DNA from 3 places in the Glutamicibacter sp. NPDC087661 genome. Region 1 is predicted to be linked to each of the others. Evidence: predicted binding sites of a transcription regulator. Region 1 holds the regulator's gene; each other region holds the start of a gene.
What was found. Region 1 encodes LexA, which represses DNA repair genes until DNA is damaged. Its sites were predicted from a motif close to TCGAACANNTGTTCGA; they were not measured.
Positions count from the first base shown of each region.

Region 2: a site for LexA is predicted at 1,783-1,798, ahead of ruvA (Holliday junction branch migration protein RuvA). Genes of this name have one in related genera too.
Region 3: a site for LexA is predicted at 3,199-3,214, ahead of ACIOTN_RS12565 (DUF222 domain-containing protein). Genes of this name have one in related genera too.

Region 1 covers NZ_JBIUWE010000005.1:332,767-339,290, reverse strand. Annotated here, with positions in the region: gene hisB (imidazoleglycerol-phosphate dehydratase HisB) at 1-496, opposite strand, end outside; gene ACIOTN_RS15015 (histidinol-phosphate transaminase) at 519-1,625, opposite strand; gene ACIOTN_RS15010 (LysM peptidoglycan-binding domain-containing protein) at 1,707-2,060, opposite strand; gene lexA (transcriptional repressor LexA) at 2,333-3,052, shown strand; gene ACIOTN_RS15000 (glycoside hydrolase family 76 protein) at 3,109-4,188, opposite strand; gene ACIOTN_RS14995 (ATP-dependent DNA helicase) at 4,294-6,291, opposite strand; gene hflX (GTPase HflX) at 6,284-6,524, opposite strand, start outside.
Region 2 covers NZ_JBIUWE010000001.1:927,291-933,814, reverse strand. Annotated here, with positions in the region: gene ruvB (Holliday junction branch migration DNA helicase RuvB) at 80-1,129, opposite strand; gene ruvA (Holliday junction branch migration protein RuvA) at 1,156-1,773, opposite strand; gene ruvC (crossover junction endodeoxyribonuclease RuvC) at 1,882-2,481, opposite strand; gene ACIOTN_RS04435 (YebC/PmpR family DNA-binding transcriptional regulator) at 2,485-3,243, opposite strand; gene pdxT (pyridoxal 5'-phosphate synthase glutaminase subunit PdxT) at 3,247-3,858, opposite strand; gene ACIOTN_RS04425 (aldo/keto reductase) at 4,018-4,851, shown strand; gene ACIOTN_RS04420 (DUF6226 family protein) at 4,928-5,530, shown strand; gene ACIOTN_RS04415 (CapA family protein) at 5,532-6,524, opposite strand, start outside.
Region 3 covers NZ_JBIUWE010000004.1:240,488-247,011, reverse strand. Annotated here, with positions in the region: gene ACIOTN_RS12595 (enolase C-terminal domain-like protein) at 1-273, shown strand, start outside; gene catC (muconolactone Delta-isomerase) at 285-563, shown strand; gene catA (catechol 1,2-dioxygenase) at 757-1,614, shown strand; gene ACIOTN_RS12580 (hypothetical protein) at 1,732-1,884, shown strand; gene ACIOTN_RS12575 (DUF1801 domain-containing protein) at 2,038-2,379, opposite strand; gene ACIOTN_RS12570 (hypothetical protein) at 2,633-3,133, shown strand; gene ACIOTN_RS12565 (DUF222 domain-containing protein) at 3,473-4,837, shown strand; gene ACIOTN_RS12560 (LuxR C-terminal-related transcriptional regulator) at 5,096-6,524, opposite strand, start outside.

The DNA of each region.
Region 1 (6,524 bases):
AGAGCACCTCGATGTGAGCACAGATCTGTGCGTGGAAAGTGATGGCTTCGAAGACGTGACGGGTCATCGAACCGGTGAAGTGACCACCGATCAGGTGGTATTCCTGGCCCGCAGGCTCGCCGGAGTGCACGAGGTATGGCCGGCCCGACACATCGACTACCGAACGGGACAGGGCTTCGTCCAGTGGAGCGTAGGAGGTGCCGAAGCGGCGGATGCCGGCCTTGTTGCCCAGTGCCACGCGCAGTACTTCGCCAATGGTGATCGCGGTGTCCTCGACGGTGTGGTGAACGTCGATGTGGGTATCGCCGGTTGCACGCACGGTGAGATCGATGAGCGAATGCTTGGATAGCGCAGTCAGCATGTGGTCGTAGAACGGCACCGAGGTGCTGATCTCAGAGACACCGGTGCCATCGAGGTCCAGTTCAACGAATACGGACGATTCGCTGGTCACGCGTTCCATGCGGGCGCGACGTGCGCCAATCAATTCGGCAGACATGTCTTCCTTCGCTTGTCTTTGATTACTTCTGCGAGCCGAGCAGTTCGGCAAGTCGTTCCAAGAAGGCTGTGGTTTCCGATTCGGTTCCTGCCGTAACACGCAAGGTTCCCGGGATTCCATTGTCGCGGATGATGATGCCGGCTTCCAACAGGCCTTCCCAAATCTTGTGGGGGTCTTCGACGCCACCGAAGAAGACGAAGTTGGAGTCGGAGACCGATGGCTTGAGGCCAAGTTCCTTCAGGCGCGCGACGATGCGGTCCCGCTGGGACTTGATGTCCTCGACCTGGGCCAACAGCAACTCGATGTTCTTCAAGGCCGCGATGGCGGTTGCCTGGGTCACTGCCGACAGGTGGTACGGCAGTCGCACCAAGCGGATGGCATCGGTGACTTCTGGCGCAGCGGCCAGGTAGCCTACGCGCGCACCGGCCAGGGCGAAAGCCTTGGACATGGTGCGCGAGACAATCAGCCGCTGGCGGCCTTCGAGCAGGCTCAGCGCCGAGGTGGTGCTGGCCAAGGAGAACTCGGCGTACGCCTCATCCACGATCACCATGCCGTTATGCTCGCTCATGGCTTCATATACCGCGGTGATGACGTCCAGGCCAAGGGCCGTGCCGGTGGGGTTATTCGGAGAGCAGAGGAAAACGATGTTCGGCTTGTGCTCGCGAACCTGTGCGGCTGCGGAATCGGCGGACAACGTGAAATCTGCGGCGCGTTCACCGGCGATATATTTCGTGTCAGTACCACTGGCAAGCAGCGGGTACATGGAGTAGGTTGGGCCGAAGCTCATCACGGCACGGCCGGGGCCGCCAAAGGCTTGCAGGATTTGCTGCAGGATTTCATTGGAACCGTTAGCGGCCCAGATATTGTCCTTGGTGAGCGAGTGGCCGAGGTAATCGGCTAGGAGTTCGCGAAGCTCGGTGAACTCGCGGTCCGGATACCGGTTCAACATTGCCGCCGCCTTGGCCACCTCTTGTGCAATGGCATCGACGACTGTCGGTGGCAACGGATGGGTGTTCTCGTTGACGTTCAGCTGGATGGGCACGTCAATTTGTGGTGCGCCATAAGGGGATAGCCCGCGGAGATTCTCACGCAAGGGCAGCTGACTCAAAAGTTCACTGCGGTCATTCACGCATCAAGTCTACGTGCGCAGCGCGCCTGCCGGTGAATCCGCTACGGCCACAGGTAACAAACTCGAAGCAGGCTGGGGAAGCTAGCCGGCAAGGACCGGAATCGACAAGGTTTCGCCAACCTGGATTTCGCTGCCGGTCAGGGCATTGAGTTCGGCGATGTGGCCCACTGCCGAGGTCACGTCGTAACCGGTGGCGTAATCCCGGGCCAGGCTCCACAGCGTATCCCCTGGAATAACGGTGACATCAACGGTTCCGACTCCAACAGGAGTATCGGCTGCGGCATGCGCGTCAGAGGCAAACATGGAGATGAAGAAAGCTGCGGCGATGGTGAGTGCGAAAATGGGCATACCCACAAGCACGGCCCATCCGCGACGGTTGATGCGGATCTTCAGTGGTGCCTGGGTCTGATTTGAGTCAAGTGCGACGGTTGCCATGACTTTGTCTCCTCAAGAAATTCAAGTGATGCGAATTTGTATTCGAAAGCGTAGATTCGAAAGCGTAGATTCGAAAACTTGTTCGAACCTCGTATATCTGTTCTAACAGAGGTTTGCGGAACTTGTCCAGAAGTTTTCGAACAAATCTTTGAAAGAAGCTCGCTTATCTACTAAGATTTCGAAGTAGACGAGCAATGAAAACATCTCACCATCTAGCGCCGACAGTTTGGACTTACGAACTTTCGAATGATTGCTAGGGAAGGCAAAATCTCATGTCAGCTTCACAACGCACTCCCCGATCGAATGCACGTTCGCTGACGATTCGCCAAAAGAAGATCCTGGAGACGATCCAGCGGTCAATCGGCAAGAACGGTTATCCACCATCGATGCGTGAGATTGGTGACGCAGTAGGGCTCAAGAGCCTTTCGAGCGTCACCCACCAGCTGAGCCAGCTGGAAAAGCTCGGCTATATCCGTCGAGATCCACGCCGTCCGCGCGCAATGGAAATCCTGCTGCCTCTGCAGCTGGCCGAAGACGCCGAGAAGGCCGAAGTTTCGAAGCCGGTCGAGCCAGATGCCAGCGAAGACGCCAAGATCATTGAATTGAGCACTTCCGCTGACACCACCATGGTTCCCCTGGTTGGCCGTATCGCTGCCGGCGGTCCGATCCTTGCCGAACAGTCCGTCGAAGATGTTTTCTCGTTGCCTCGTCAGCTCGTAGGCCACGGCGAACTGTTCATGCTCAAGGTTTCCGGCGATTCAATGGTTGACGCTGCGATTTGCGATGGCGACTGGGTAGTTGTCCGCCGCCAGCAGACGGCGGACAACGGCGACATCGTAGCTGCCCTGCTCGATGAAGAAGCCACGGTAAAGACTTTCCGGCAGCGTGACGGGCATACCTGGCTGCTTCCGCAGAACTCGCGCTACGAACCAATTTTGGGTGATGCCGCAACGATCATGGGACGCGTCGTCTCGGTGATGCGCTCGCTCTAGAATACGTACGGTCATTGCGCTGGTGCTTGGCACCAGCGCAATTCTCGTTTAACCCGCTATTGGCCGGCGTTCAACTCGAATTGAGCGGCCGCCGAGAAGATCATCCAGCGTTGGATTGCCGCCGAAAGCCGGCGTGGTTCCTGGTCAGCCAGATGGCGCGCCGTTGCCATGACCAGCCTCCTGGCCTGCTCCCGGCTCCGGGCTTCCAAGCGGCCATCATTACCGGCGAGGGCCAGATATCGGCAGAGTATCCCCGCGAACAGGTTGCCGTCTCCCCCGCTGTTGAACGAGAGGACCCCGGCAGCAGTTGACAGCGATTTCGTGGTGGCATCGATCAGTACTTTAGCGTGAGCCAGATCAGCAGGCTCGCCAAGCTCAAGCAATGCCCCGAGCACCAGGCCCTGGTTATAGGTGTAGACCGCTGGTTCCACGGCGTGTCCCTGCGTGGTCAACCGAAGTCCGTCCAGATACAGTCCTCGCTCCACGCTGAACAGATTCTTTTCCAGCCACTGGAGAAGCTCTCGCGCGGTCTCTTTCTCCCCGGTACGGGCAAAGAACAGTGCCGCCGGCGCGTTGGCTGGCGTGTTCTTGAAATCCCGCTTTCTGGACCAGTGCAGGCCGCCGTCCAGCACCCCATCCATGCCGGCATGGAGCTGCCGTCCCAGCGTCCGAACTGCCGCCTCGGCAGGACGGCTCCTGTGTCCCGTCACCAGCTGCGTGAACTCTGACAGGCGGCCGCTGGCCAGGGCAAGCCAAGCCATGTCGTCGAAGAAGTAGTTGGGCAAGATCCCGAAGTTTCGAATTCGAATGCCGCGCAATAGGCCGTTGGCCCGGGCAAGCGCTTCGCGCGCCCGGTGTTCGTTGCCTTCGTCCCAGTACGATCGGCCCTCATCGATGATGGCATCCAGATAGTGCGCCTGCCACCAATAGTTCCACTCCGCAAGCGGGTGCGCGAAACCATTGAGATTGCTGAGCATGCTTCCGTCGCGCAACCGATGCGCTTTGCTGTAGCTCTGTCCAATCCACGTTCCGGGCAACCCCATGAGGCGATGCCCGAACCGCTGGTGGGTGTCGATCGCGGCTTGGTGCGCCAATTCCTGCATGGACTCCATGGTGCCTTCCGATTCGAGCTTCATCAGTTCTTGTCACAGACCTTAGTGCATCTGGAAGCATCATGCTGGTACCGGTTAAAGAACTTGAGCTGTCCCGAAGGACAGCTCAAGTTCATATTCTGGCCGCGGCTATTTCCCGCCCGGGTTCAATCGCTTGAGAACACCAGTGATGACCTTCTTATCGACAGTCGGCCACATCGGCGGCAGGGTAGCTTTCAAGAAGCTGCCGTACCGCGCCGTGGCCATGCGCGAATCAAGGATCGCCACAACGCCCTTATCCCCGACCGAACGAATCAAGCGCCCAGCACCCTGGGCCAGGCGAATCGCCGCATGGGTGGCGGCAACCTGCATGAAGCCATTTCCGCCATGCTTGGCCACGTCCTCGGAACGGGCCTTGGAGATAGGATCATCCGGGCGCGGGAAAGGAATCTTGTCGATGATGACCAGCCGGCAAGAATCGCCTGGCACGTCCACGCCCTGCCACAAGGTCATGGTTCCAAACAGGCAGGTGTCGCGTTCGCTGCTGAACTGTTCGACCAGCGACTTCATGCTGGCTTCACCCTGGCACAAGATTTCCACGTCCAGGCGCTCGCGCAAGATGCTTGCCGCTTCCTCGGCGGAACGCTTGGAAGTGAACAGCGCCAAGGCGCCGCCACCGGAGGCCTTGATGAGATCTTCGATCTCATCCAGCGTCTCCGCCGCCAGTTGGCGTCCTGGCTTGGGCAGGTGCTTGGCCACGTAGAGGATGCCCTGCTTGGGGTAATCGAAAGGGCTGCCAACATCTACGCCGGTCCATGATGGAGCGCCGGAGCCCATCAGGCCCAAGGAGCCTGCTACCGAGTCGAACTGCGAGCCAATGGCCAAGGTGGCGCTGGTCAATACGACCGTGCGCCCGTCGAAGAGGCCCTCGCGCAACTTGCCGGCCACCGACAACGGTGCCACGTTCAAGGTTGCAGGCTGGCTCTCATCGGCCTCGACGTAGCCCCGGCCTTCGACAAACTCCCGCGGACGGGTGGTGTACAGGACCTCGCGGCGTTCTTCGGATTCGAGCATGCGAATCGCATCATCCATCACGGCCTGCAGCTGGGAGCGGGCAGTCTGGCGGCCGCCATCGGCCGGTGCATTGGCTTCGGGCTTGGACAGCGCCAGAGCCAGCCGGGCCTGCTCCACGATGTCGTTCAGGGCGATGCCCATGTCTTCGCGCAGACCATGTTCCAGCAAGCCTGTCGGCAACCCGGTCAGCGACTTTTCCAGGCGGTTTGCGGCCTTGACCATCTCATCCGCATTGATACCGCAATGGCGCTTGGCACCGCCAGCGGCGGTAAGCACCATGCGCGAGGAGAGCGCGCCCGAAACCGAGCTGGTCACGCGATCTTGCAGTTCGTGGGCCTCATCGATGATCGCGACTTCGAAGTCCGGGAGAACCGAAAGCCCCTCGAAGGCCGAAACCGCCAGCAACGCATGGTTCGTAATGACCACGTCGGACTCGGCGGCACGGGCACGCGCCATTTCCGAGAAGCATTCGTCCGCCATCGGGCACTTCTGCGAGCCGAGGCACTCCATGGCCGAAACCGAGACCTGCTTCCAAGCCTTGTCACTAACCCCGGGCACCAGTTCATCGCGGTCACCCGTGTCGGTCTCTTCGGCCCATTCACGCAGTTTCATTACTTCGCTAGCCAGCGGCGAGTAAGTGGTGCCGGCAGGTATCGCCGGCTCGTCCATGGAAAAAAGAGTGCCTTCGTCATCCGGGTATCCGCCGCCGAGCTTGTACTGGCACAGGTAGTTCGAGCGCCCCTTGAGCAGCGCGACATCCATCGGGCGCGAGAGCTTGCCCTTGAGCGAGTCGAGTAATCGCGGTACGTCACGGCCGACAATCTGCGATTGCAGCGCCAATGTCGCGGTGGAGACGATCACTGGCTTGGCGCTGGTTTGCGCGTGGGCCAGTGCCGGAATCAGGTAGCCCATGGACTTGCCCGTTCCGGTACCGGCCTGCACCAGCAAATGCTTTTCGTCTTCCAACGCGCTGACCACGTGCTTGACCATTTCCTGCTGGCCGGTGCGCATGGCGCCGCCCATGGAAGTGACCGCGGCCTCCAGGAGCCCCAGGGCCTGCTCTTGCTTATCCATGAAGGTTGAAGGTCTCCAACTCTGCGGCAAAGGAATCGCGCACCTTGACGATCAGCCGGGTGCCCTCCTCCAGGTGTTCGCTTTCCAGGATCTCGGATTCGCTCTGGTGCAGCTTGGCGATCAAATCCCCCCGGTTGTAGGGAATGAGTACCTCAAGCTGGACTCCGGGGCGTGGAATCGAGGAACTGATCTTTTCCAGCAGCTCCTGGATGCCTTCACCGGTATGCGCAGAG
Region 2 (6,524 bases), on a different contig from region 1:
GCATAGGTCGGGCGTCTTTAGTCTAATGCGTCACGGTGAACCGGCAGACCATTTACGCGGGCAGTGAAGTAATGCTTGCCTAATCCTCATCGTTTTCATAGCTTTGCGCACTGGCGAAGATCGCATCCTTTGGCATCGCCAAGCCCAGATGCGCCCAGGCCCCGGGCATGGCAATACGACCGCGCGGGGTCCGGCCCATCAGCCCTTCACGCACCAGGTATGGCTCTGCGACGGTCTCGACGGTTTCGGTTTCTTCACCCACGGCGATGGCCAGGGTCGATAGCCCCACCGGTCCCCCGCCGAATTTGGTGCACAAGGCTTCGAGCACACCCCGGTCCAGGCGATCAAGGCCACGTGCATCGACCTCGTACATGTCCAAGGCGGCCTCGGCCGCCTTGGCATCGATCTCTTCGAGCTTATGCACCAGCGCCCAGTCACGCACGCGGCGCAGCAGGCGGTTGGCGATACGGGGCGTACCGCGGGAGCGTCCGGCGATCTCGGTGAACGCGGCCGAAGTGACGCTCAGATCAAGCATCATGGCCGAACGGCGCAAAACCAGTTCAAGCTCCTTGACCGCGTAGAACTCCAGATGGCCAGTGAAGCCGAAGCGGTCACGCAACGGGCCGGGCAATAGTCCGGCGCGCGTGGTTGCGCCAACGAGGGTGAAGGGCGGAAGCTCCAGCGGAATGGCCGTGGCGCCGGCGCCCTTTCCGACGATGATATCTACGCGGAAGTCTTCCATGGCCATGTAGAGCATTTCCTCGGCCGGCCGGGACATGCGGTGGATTTCATCGAGGAACAGCACCTCGCCTTCGGTCAACGACGAGAGGATCGCGGCCAAGTCACCGGCATGCTGGATCGCTGGGCCGGAGGAAATGCGCAATGGCGCGTTCATCTCGGCGGCGATAATCATCGACAAGGTGGTCTTGCCCAGGCCCGGCGGGCCAGAGAGCAGAACGTGGTCCGCGGTGCGTTCGCGGATTTTCGCTGCTTCAAGCACCAGCGAGAGCTGCTGGCGCACTCGGGACTGGCCCACGAAGTCGTCGAGGTTCCGCGGGCGCAGGGCCGCTTCGATTACCCGTTCCTCGGGTTCGCTGCCGGCATTCGTGAGCCCGGTGGAGTCATTCATGATCAGTTGATCCTCTCGCAGACCGCTTAGGCGCGGGTTCCGCTGGACATGCTGCGCAGTGCAGCACGCAAGATTTCTGCGACGTTGCCGGTGGCAACGACATCTGGATCAGCCTTGGACAGCGATTTCAGGGTGCTGGTTGCATCCTTTTCGCTCCAGCCCAGGCCGGTCAGCGCCTCGATCACCTGCGGTTCCCAGACGCTCGCGTTGCCGCCGCCGGAAACCGGGGCCACTGGCGCGCCAGTCGGGATCAGCTTGCCGTTCAGTTCCAGCACGATGCGGCTCGCGCCCTTGGGGCCAATGCCCGATACCTTGGTGAAAGCGGCGGTGTCCTTGGTGTTCGCCGCGATGCGGACTTCCTCCGGAGAGTGCACCGCCAAGATGGCCAAGCCTGTGCGCGGCCCGATGCCCGATACGGAAACCAGGACCTCGAAGACATCGCGTTCCTCAGCGGTGGCGAAGCCGAAGAGGGTCATCGAATCCTCGCGGACCACCATGGAGGTGAATACCGTAGCCTCGCGTCCTGCCTGCAGGGTGGACAGCGTCCCGGGGGTGGCATTGACCAGCATCCCGAAGCCGTTAACGTCAATTACCGCGGTGTTCAGGGCTACCGCCTGCACGGTGCCGGTCAATGAGCTGATCATGCCACTCCTTGGGATATATGTTCGATCGAACCCAGTTTATCGAAGATACCTACGAATATCGATCCGCCGCGTTCCCCGGTGGGTCGAGGCCGCTGCCGTGCTGACCGGCTAGCGGCGCACTGCGCGGCGCTTGGCCGACGCCTCAGCGGCAATCCACGCCTGCTGCGCACCGGTCAGCTGCGACGAACCACTGGCATTAGCCGCGGAGGCCGAGGCATTCGAGCCGGTGGCCGCACCGCGCCAACCGTGGGTAATCGCCAAGGCCACCGCATCAGCGGCGTCGGCAGGCTTAGGCGGTTCATCGAGCCGGCAGATCTTGGCAACCATATTGCCGATCGCCGCCTTGGTGGCCTGTCCCGAACCGGTAACCGCCGCCTTGACCTCGGTCGGCGTGTGCAGGGCCACGGGTATTCCGCGTCGCGCTGCCGCGGTGATGACAACACCGGTGACCTGCGCGGTGCCGATGACCGTGGAGACGTTCGCCGAAGCGAACACGCGTTCCAAGGCGAGCACATCGGGCTGATGCAGATCCAGCCATTCGTCGATGGCGTTGGCGATCTTCAAGAGCCGGGCATCGAGCGGAGTGCCCGGAGGGGTGCCGGCGACGGTGACGTCCACCAGCGAAACTTGCCTGTTTGCAGCGACGTCGACCACGGCAAGACCGCAACGGGTCAGGCCGGGATCGACGCCAACAACACGTAAGGCCAAGCCTTACTGCTCTTCGTCCAGCGCGGCGCGAACCTCGTCGGACAGATCAGCGTTGGTGTAGATGCCCTGGACATCATCCAGTTCTTCCAGCGCGTCGTAGAGCTTGAGGAACTTGCGAGCTCCTTCAACGTCCAGGTCGACCTTCATCGATGGAATGAATTCCATTTCGTCGGACTCGTAGGCGATGTCCGCTTCATCCAGCGCAGCGGCCACAGCGCGCAGGTCCGAAGGGTCGCAGACGATGGCGAAGTTCTCGTCCTCGTCCATGATCTCGTCGGCACCGGCGTCCAGCACGACCATCAGCAGGTCGTCTTCGGTCAGCTCGCCCTTGGGCAGGCGGACAACGCCCTGGCGGTTGAACAGGTAGGCGACCGAACCCGGGTCGGCGATGGTGCCGCCGTTGCGGGTGATGCCCACGCGCACCTCGGAGGCTGCACGGTTCTTGTTGTCGGTCAGGCACTCGATCAGCAGGGCCGAGCCCTGCGGGCCGCGTGCTTCATAGATGATCTCGGTGTAGTCGACGACCTCGCCGGTCAGGCCAGCGCCGCGCTTGACGGCGCGGTCGATGTTGTTGATCGGCACGGAGTTCTTCTTGGCCTTGCTGACAGCAAGTTCCAGCGCCGGGTTGCCGGCCATGTCGGCGCCGCCGGCACGGGCGGCAACTTCAATGCCCTTGATGAATTTTGCGAAGGCCTTGGCGCGCTTGGCGTCGATCGCGGCCTTCTTGTGCTTGGTAGTTGCCCATTTGGAGTGGCCTGACATGCTTTAAGCGTCTCCTCGCGTGAGATTGATGAAAAATTGGTGGATAGCGGTGCTGCCGGTGACTTCCGGGTGAAAGCTGGTTGCCAACAATTTTCCCTGGCGTACTGCAACAATTCTACCCTGTTCGTGATCCGTCCCCGCTTGAACGGTGCTGATCACTTGCACGTCCGGGCCAATTTGCACGGCTTCCGGTGCGCGGATGAACACCGCTTCGAGATTTTGCCCGTTGAAGTCCAGCTGGTGCTCGAATGAGTCGATCTGGCGCCCGAACGCGTTGCGCTTGACCGTCATGTCGATGCCGCCGAAGCTTTGCTGTACCGCGCCATCTCGCGAGATTGCAGGGTTCTCGATGCGATCGGCCAGCATGATCATTCCGGCGCAGGAGCCGTAGGCTGGCATGCCTGCTGCGATGCGCTCCTTGATGGGACCAGCTAGCCCGTAGTTGCGGGACAGCCGGTCAATCACCGAGGACTCGCCGCCGGGAATCACCAGCGCGTCAACCTGCTCCAAATCGACGACGGTGCGCACCATGTGCGTGCGCTGCCCGAGCCGTTCCAAAGAGGCCAGATGTTCGCGGAAATCCCCTTGCAGAGCGAGGACGCCTATTTTCGGCATGGTTCTAACCTTCATGGTGTTCATTGGTTGGCAGCACGAAAAATGCGCCGAAATAACGTTAAACCCAGAGACGCCGTGGTCCTGTTTTGTTTCCCGGTGTGTCGCGGATTCTTCGACGCCGCCTCCCGGCAAGTGGTGGAACTTGGTAGGTTCAAGGACATGATTGCTGATATTTCTTCCCTCGAACTTGCCGGTGGCGTGAGCATGCCCTCGATCGGTTTGGGCACGTGGCCCATGCGTGGACAAGAGGCGGCCGCAGCGGTGCTGTCCGCCCTCGACGTGGGCTACCGCCGCATTGATACAGCGGAGAACTACGAGAATGAGGACGCCGTGGGCAAGGCCCTGGCACAGAGCCGGCTTCATCGCGATGAAATTTTCGTAACCACCAAATTCAACAAGCAATGGCATTCGACCCAAGGCGTGCGCCAGGCGTTGGAGAACTCCCTGGACCGCTTGGGTCTTGAGTATGTGGATCTGTTCTTGATCCACTGGCCCAACCCCCAGCAGAACACCTATGTCGAAGCCTTCACTGAGCTGGGCAAACTAGTAGACGAGGGCAAGATCCGGGCTGCGGGAGTCTCGAACTTCAAGCCCTACCAGCTGCAGAACGTCCTGGATTCGGGGCTCGTGCCGGCGCTGAACCAGATCCAGGTTGATCCTGAACGGCAAAGCGTCGATTGGCAAGGTTTCAACACCGAGCATGGCGTTCGGACCGAAGCCTATTCCCCGCTCGGACGCAAGAAATCTGGACTCCTTTCACATCCTGCCCTGGTCCGGATCGCCCAAGCGCATGGGAAGAGCAGCGCGCAGGTGACCTTGCGCTGGCATGTCCAGTCCGGGCGGGCAGCGGCACCGAAATCGGCAGACCAGCGGCGGCAGAGCGAGAACCTGGACATTTTCGACTTCCAGCTCACCCAGGCGGAAATGGCCGCCATCAATGCCATGGATACTGGTGCTGGCCCCTTCACCGATTCGGATGAGTTCGGGCACTGAATTCCCGCAATACCTGCATGCGGCAGAAACGGAGAACCCGAACATGCTTCACGGCTACCAGCGCCCAGATATCTAAGTGGCGGATTACTTCGACGAGCACGGTGCGCTGATCCCCTATGGCCAGCGCTGGGATGAGCAGCCTCCAGCGGAGAGCTATTCGCTGACCTCCCATGTGCAACGCTTTGCCCCGGTGCCGCAGGTAGCCCAGGCGTTGCTGGATTGCCTGCGCGAGCAGTTCGAGGTGCGTTGCTTCGAAGATCCCGGGCTGGCCAGGCAAATGCGGATTCAACCGGGCCATGTGGTGCGCTCTGTTCGCGTATTTCCGATGGATTCGCGCTGCGCGCCACTGGGCATGGTCTTCACCACGTTTCCCGCGGTGCACCTGGAGCTCGGCGCGTTGTACCGCGCGACATTTCCGCCGTGCGGCTGCGATGGATGCGACGAAGTTGTCCCAGAAATCCTTGAGGAACTCGAGATCCAGGTGAGTGCCGCCGCGTCCGGAGGATTCGGCGAGTTCCTGGATCGAGGCATGGACCGCCTCGTGCACTGTTTCGACGTTGACCGGACAGGATTCGGCGAGCAGTCCCGCGGCCTTGAAGACATATCGCCGGCACGGCTAGCCAGAGCACGCGCAATTCTTCCCTCAAGCCGCGTGTGGGCACCTTGGCCATTGCGCTAGGTCAGTCCAGCGTCCACTCTCGAAGTCCGTCGTCGAATGCGCCGTAGGCATTCACTGTGGCCTCGCTGCGCTTCAAGGAGGCTTTTGCTTCATCTTCCCGTATGCATCCAGCAGCATCGAAGACTTGGCACCAGGCCACAGGTTCATTTGAGAGCTGGTGCGGTACCCACCGCAATTCGCTGACACCCCATTCGCCGGGCGCTCCCTGGGTAAACGTTGCCTTTACGCTGATGCCTTCGCGGTTGAGAATGGTTGGTGTGGCGTGTTTTGCCACGGAATTGCCCAAACCGTAGACGATCCAGGTTCCGTCGTGCTTCTCAATGGGCAATACCGAGTGGGTGTGGTGCATGTAGATGAAATCGAAGACACCGGACTCTGCCAAGGCTCGACCGAGCCTTTTCTGGGACGCTGTCGGTTCGGTGCTGTATTCAGCCCCATCGTGCACGGCAGCCACGACGATGTCCGCTCCCGCCTTGCGCGTTGCCTTGCCCCTGGCGATCAGTTGCTGCGCATCCACCCCGGTATCGACTTGCCAGTCAGCTTCTTCCGGCAAGCCATTGAGCGAATAGGTGCTGGTTACTACACCGAGCTTCACGCCTTCCATGTCCAGGATCGATGGCTTCTCGGATTCTTTTTCACTGCGGTAGGAGCCGGTCGCGAAAAGCCCATTCGCTTCCAGAGCGTCCAGCGTTCGCTCTACTCCGGCCGTCCCGGCATCTACCGTGTGATTGGTGGCAGTGGTGCATCCGTCGTAGCCAATAGCGCCGAGGTCGGCCAGGATTCGATCTGGGACCGTGAACCGCGGATACCCCGAATACGGAGGGACACCAATCGGTGTTTCCAGATTGCATAGCGCCACATCTGCGTCCTGGACATAGGGTGCCAGGCCCGCAAGCAAGGGGCTGAAATCGTAGTCGCCGCCGTTGCCCGTTTCCGCTCCAGCCGCTTGCTTCGCTTCATCCAATAGCTGCGGATGCAGCAGTACATCGCCGGT
Region 3 (6,524 bases), on a different contig from region 1:
GGGCTGGGCGTGGATGTCACCATGGGCAACCAGATCGACACCCAGGTCGGTTCGCTGGCCACGGTGACCTTCGGCGCGGCCTTCGAAGCCACCAGCCGCCGCGCCGGCGAATTGTCCAATTTCCTGGACATGGCCGATGACCTGCTCGCCGAGCCGCTGCAGATCGTCAACGGCCGCATTCCGGTACGCACCGTGCCCGGCGTGGGCGCCGCCATCGACGAATCCAAGCTGGCGCGCTACCGCCAGGACCACGTGCTTTCCACCTCGAACTAAAGGAGATCCCCATGTTGTTCCTCGCCCGTATGGACGTTGTTTTCCCGGACCACCTGACCAATGAGCAAGTCGCTGACTTCCAGGCCCGGGAAAAGGAGTACTCCGCAAGCCTGCAGCGCAGCGGCAAGATGCAGGGCATCTGGCGCGTGGTCGGCGAGTACGCGAACCACTCGCTGTACAACGTCGAATCCAACGACGAACTGCACGAAATCCTCAGCGGCTTCCCGATGTACCCGTACATGAAGATCAAGGTCACCGCGCTGGCCAAGCATCCGAATTCGCTGGCCTAGGACTTTTCCGGACCGGCGGATTCCCTCCGTGTCCCAGCCCACAAGCATTGATATTCAAAACGTTCCAATGGCCGACAAATGAGTATTTCACTTGGCATAGACGCTGCACTACATTGAATATCAATCACCCGGGATGATGGGGGTCACAGTATGGATCCGCATCCGCCACACCACATAATTTAGGGGAGTCACCATGACCACTGAAACTCCAGCAGACGCAACTGCAGCCAAGTCCGGCAACGCCGCCACCGACAGCTTCCGCAACTCCGGCAAGCTCGGCAGCATCGCGACCTCCACCGAGCGCGTGAACATGCTTGCTTCCAAGCTCGTCAAGGCCGCCAACGACATCATCCTCGAAGAGCGCGTGAGCTACGACGAGTTCAATGCCCTGAAGGCATGGTTGATCAAGGTTGGCGACGACGGCGAATGGCCATTGTTCCTGGACGTGTGGCTGGAGCACTCGGTGGAAGAGGTCGCCACCGACCACCGCGAAGGCAACAAGGGCTCGATCGAAGGCCCTTACTACGTGCCCGAAGCGCCTTCGCAGAACACCCCTGCCACCATCTCGATGCGCGAGGACGAGAAGGGCACCAACCTGCTCTTCCAGGGCCAGGTCCGCTCCACCGACGGCTCGGCGCTGAAGAACGCCAAGATCGAGCTGTGGCACGCAGACGAAGAGGGCTTCTACTCGCAGTTCGCCCCTGGCATCCCCGAGTGGAACCTGCGCGGCACCTTCATTGCTGACGAGGAAGGCAACTTCCAGATCAACACCATGCAGCCAGCCCCGTACCAGATCCCGACCGACGGCGCCTGCGGCCAGCTGATCGCCGCCGCCGGCTGGCACGCGTGGCGCCCAGCGCACCTGCACCTGAAGGTCTCCGCCGAGGGCCACGAGTTGCTCACCGCCCAGCTGTACTTCCCGGGCGATGCGCACAACGACGACGACATCGCCACCGCGGTGAAGCCGGAACTGATGCTCGACGTGCACCCAGCAGCATCGGGCAACGGCAAGCAGGTCACCTACGACTTCGTGCTCGACCCTGTGAAGTAAGCCCCAGCGCGCCTCAACACGGCGGGGGTCCCGGCAGCATTGGCCGGACCCCCGCCGTTGCCGTACCCGGAACCTCGACGAACGGGCGAACACCCGCCAATCCAATGGGAGCGCAGCATGAATGCTTCAACACTGAACGATCCAGCCGGGAAGTTCCAACCCCAATCCATCGCGCACCGAGCTGCCGATGCCAGCGAACCCCAGAACCACTGGGCCTGGACCGGATGGATGCCAGAAGAGGAGCACGGCACCTCGATGCTTGCCGCCTAGGCTTTTGCCCTCAGTACTACCGACGCGAAGCGGAAGGTCCCGACAGCAATGACGCTGCCGGGACCTTCGGCGCACTTGAGGACGGACTCCAGGCAATGCGGCTGCCTGCAGCGGGCGCACTGTTCATCTTGCGGCCAGCTAGCTTGCTCGGGATCAGCCCGCGGCCTTCTTCACCAGGTCCCGGATCCTGTCTTCCGTTGCAGAATCCAGCGAGGTGATAGTCCATGCAACTGGATGCATGTGGGAGCCTTCCTCGTAGGCAGGATTCACGACTTCTCCAAAACCGAAAGCTACGAAGTCCTTGTCAGGCTTGATGTAGCAGACGTCTTTGCCATCCCGGACGTAAAACGGAAGTCCCCAGCGGACGATCGGCTCCAGCGATGGTGCGCTCTGCATGATTATGGTGTGAAGCCGTTCGGCGATCTCGCGATAGGGTGCTGGAGCTGTGCTGAGCTTGGCCAGAACTGCGGCGTCGCCTTTTTTGGTGAAGATCATCCCTAGTCTCCTTCTAACGGTTGGCGCCTCATTGCGGCGCTGGGTGGTATCGCTCGCGCGATCGCTTTGGGCTCCCGATCGGCACATAATGCACCTTACCGACTAAGGGCATCTGATTCACGGATTCTTGCACTGGAATACAGGCAGCTGGCCTCAGGACAGCTTGATCGTGCAAGGAAGTAGCATGGACGCCCAACTCATACGCGTATTGGTTATCCCACCGAGTTGACTAGTGCACTGTTAGGCTACTGACATGCGTAAACTTCTAGCCATCTCCGGGTTCGCCATGATCGTGGCTTACGCGGCTTACGGCTCACTGCTCATGAACAATTGGGCCGTGACCGCAGCAAGTGGACTCTCCCTCGATGAAACCATTTCCGAGATGGCCTCAATGGACCAGAATTACGACTCGCTTGGAGGGTGGGTCTTCGCAGCCACTGGAACCGCCCTCGCCATTTCTTGGCTCGTTCCGGTAGTTTCCGCCGGACGCAAGCTGCCCGCCTGGGCGGCTATCGGAGCTTGGAGCCTGATCATTGCCTTAGGCGCACCGGCTTATTTCTTCGCTTCCTTCGCCAATATGAACTCGGTGGGCGACACCTTTGCCGATTGGAACGCCGATGCCGCCGCGGATCTAGCCGCACCCCTGTACATGGCCAGCGTCCTCGCCTTTGCCATACTCGCAGCCATGGCAGCCTTTGGCATCCGAACTGCCTTCACCCGCCCGCCGCGCCCCCTGCATCCAACTAGCAACTAGCACGGCACCCATTACTGCCTTCCCTGATCTAGCGATTTTCGCGCCGGAATCACGCTTAATCGCATTCGTATAAACTTTCTAGAACTTATCCACAATTGGTTTCGAACCAGAAGATACTGTCGATAATCTGCGCGAACGTTAACTATGACTATTCCCGCATATCTAGACGATCACGACGATGAACATCGCCTTCCACTGCGCCCGCCGGGCACCCGCATGGAGTCGCACAGAGCGTCAGCGCTCGACGCCCATCGCGAGCACCAGTTGTTCTTCGGACCCATCAAGCAGGTTGCCGACGAACTATTCAATGCGGGCCCCGTGGATGGGCCCGGAGACGCATTGGAACGCCTGAAGAAACTCCAACGCCTGATGAGCAGCGCTGAAGCCGCTATCTGCGTTTTACTGGCAGACGGAGTCGAGCAGGTCAGCGCGTCCTTCAATGACCTGATTGCCACCGAGCATGCCCACACCCCAGACGAGGAAGCCGAAGCCAGCAAGAGTGCCGAATACTATGGCATAGACCGTGGCAGCGAGCAGGTCATCAACTCCAATTTCGTAGCTGAGTCAGCTGTCGCATTGCGCGAATCCGTCCGTAAAGCCAGCAAGCGGATGTTCCATGCCAAGGGCTTGCGCCACGCCTGCAAAGCCACCCTTGCCGCGCTCGCTGCAGGTGAGATTACCGTTAAGGCCGCCCACGACATCGTCAAATACTCGCAAGACCTTTCCCCGGAGCAGGTCGGCCGCATGGAGGAAAATTTGCTGCCTCTGGCAAGAACAGCCTGCGACGAGACCGTCTACCAGCGGGCCCGTCGCTTTCACGACCGGATGAATCCCAATTCGGCAGAGAACCGGCAGAAGAACGCATTCGCAGCCCGTAATCTCAAGGTGTGGAATGAGGAGAATGGCATGGCTACCTTGCAGCTGCATCACCGCGCTGATGTCATCCATTCGATTCGCAACTCGATAAAGCAGGCAGCCGCCCAGATCACTGATTCCAAGGATCTGCGCACGCAAACGCAGGTTGAAGCCGATGTGCTTGCGGACGTGTATCTGCATGGCTGGCCCGGAATGGAAGGCATGCCGCTGAAGCCACGGGTTGCCATCACGATCCCAGCCATTGAAATGCTCGCGAATCCCGCTCGCGCCCTCGCTGATTTGGAAGGTTACGGGCCGATCCCAATCGGCGTAGCGTTGGAAATCGCCGCGGATGCTCCGTCGTTCCAGCGCGTTCTGACCGACCCGTGGACGGGAGCCGCAATTGATGTGGAGCCCAAGAAATATCGGCCTTCCCAGGGGTTGCGCGATTTGCTGCGTTACCGCGACCAGCATTGCGGTTTCCCTGGTTGCCGCCGCCTGCCCGATCGTTCGGAAATTGATCACATCGAAGCGTATGGGCAGGGCGGCCACACTACCCGGCAGAACACTCATCTCTTGTGCAAGCAGCATCAGATGTACAAGCACGCGCTTGGCTGGAAGGTCTTCGCTTGCCCGGATGGCTCCAAGACGTGGGTATCTCCGCACGGGCTGCGGTCAATCACGGTTCCCGAGAGCGTGGACAACGTGGAGAAATTTGATCATGTCAACGATCGTTGTCCTCAACGTCCCCAGGAGGCTGCGGCCTGCGAGGTGCAATTGACCCCCGAAGTGCGGCGAGTACTGGGGCTCGGCCAAGATGAGGGCCTGCCCGGAACCGAAACCAGCTAGAGCCAGTACCTGATTTGGATTTCGAGCGATAAATTTTTTCAGTCACTAGCACCACCACACCACCCATACTTCGCAGGAGCAACGGCTTTGAGTCTGGTTGCAATGCTGGACGCGGCCTGAATCAAGAATCCCGGCCGCGTTCGATTCAAGCGATTCGTGCTGAATGAAAAAAATCTACAGTCACAGCGCGCAGGTCAACTCGAACTCCGCATGGTTTTGCTGCCCTCGGGAATGAAAATTTTTCTCAGTCGGAAGGCACTATCCCTCAAGGTCGAAACGCGCCAGCGCAGCAAGCTCAGTACGGTTTGAGACCGCCAGCTTCGTGTAGATCTTGGTCAGGTGGTACTGCACTGTCTTGGTGCCTATATACAGCTCTTCAGCGACACGTCGATTGCTTGCACCTTCGCAAACCAGCTTGGCCACGGCTTGTTCCTGCACCGTCAGCGTCGACCAGTCAGCACTCTCCCTGCGCAGCATCCCGGTTCCGCTTGCCTGGAGCTCACGAGTGCAGCGGTCGATGTACACGGATGCATCGAAGTGCGTGAAAATCGCCAGCGCGCGGGTCAACGGCGCAACGCATTCGGCTCGCTTGCCGGCTCGGCGCAGGCATTGCCCGTAGTAGAAATCAATTTTTGCCCGGTGGTAGACCGACCCGATGCCTTCCAAACGGCGGATGGCATCTTCAAAGGCCAAACGGGCTGCGTCGATATCACCGCGGGCTGCCAGCAAGGTGCCTTGCACGCTCAGGAATCGAGCGGCTCCGCTCTGGTGGCCTGAAGCGAGAGCACTCTCCAGCAACGGCTGTACGAATTTTTCTGCTTCATCCAGGCGTTCGCAACGGATTAGCGCCATGGCGTATGTATCCTGCCAGGTCCAGAAACCTGCTTGGTCGATGCCCTGCGTACGGTCCAGCCGAAGCAATGGTTCCAGCGTCCGCACAACCTCTTCATGGTTTGCCTGCGCCCGGGCAATCTCGGCCCGCGCCATCCGGTAAGGCATCTCCATAATGGCATAGCTGCCGGTGCGTGCCCACGACTTGCGTAGGTGCAGATCCGCCTGCTCCCAATTGCCGCGCAATGCGTGAATCTGCACCGCGGTCAGCTGGATCAGCGGACGCAGGATCTGGATTTCAGAACGCTCCTGCAGGGACTGCGCGGATCGAACCGTCTCCAGCGCTTGGTCCCAGTCGCCCATGAGGAATTCAGCGCGCGCCGACCAGGCTTTGGCCCACAGCGAGATGCGCAGGGAACCATCGCTGAAGTCCGTGGAGCTGGCTGCGGAGAGCTCGTGCCGGGCTAGCTCCACGCGATCGGTCGCGAGGTAGACCCAGCCCAGTGACATTTCCGCGCGCTGGCGCTGTGCTCCCGCCGGAAGGGTGGCCAGCAGGTCCATCAAGACCTGTTCCCCCTCATCAGCCCGGTCCATCATTGCCAGGCCGAGCCCTTGGATGGCTGCGTTCTCAATGGCCAGCGGGCTGCCCACCTGGGCAAGGCGCAGCGATTGCTCAGCCCAGTCAATGATCTTCTGCCCCTTCAAACGGCACAGCGAATCGAGGACTTGGCGTTGGGCGATCGCGGCCATCACATCGTTGTCCTGATGCTGGACCGCGTTCTGCCAGGCACTGGACAGCCAGCGCTGCGCGGTGTTGGCGCGGCCTTGCAGGATCGAGATGTATCCGGAAAGCACG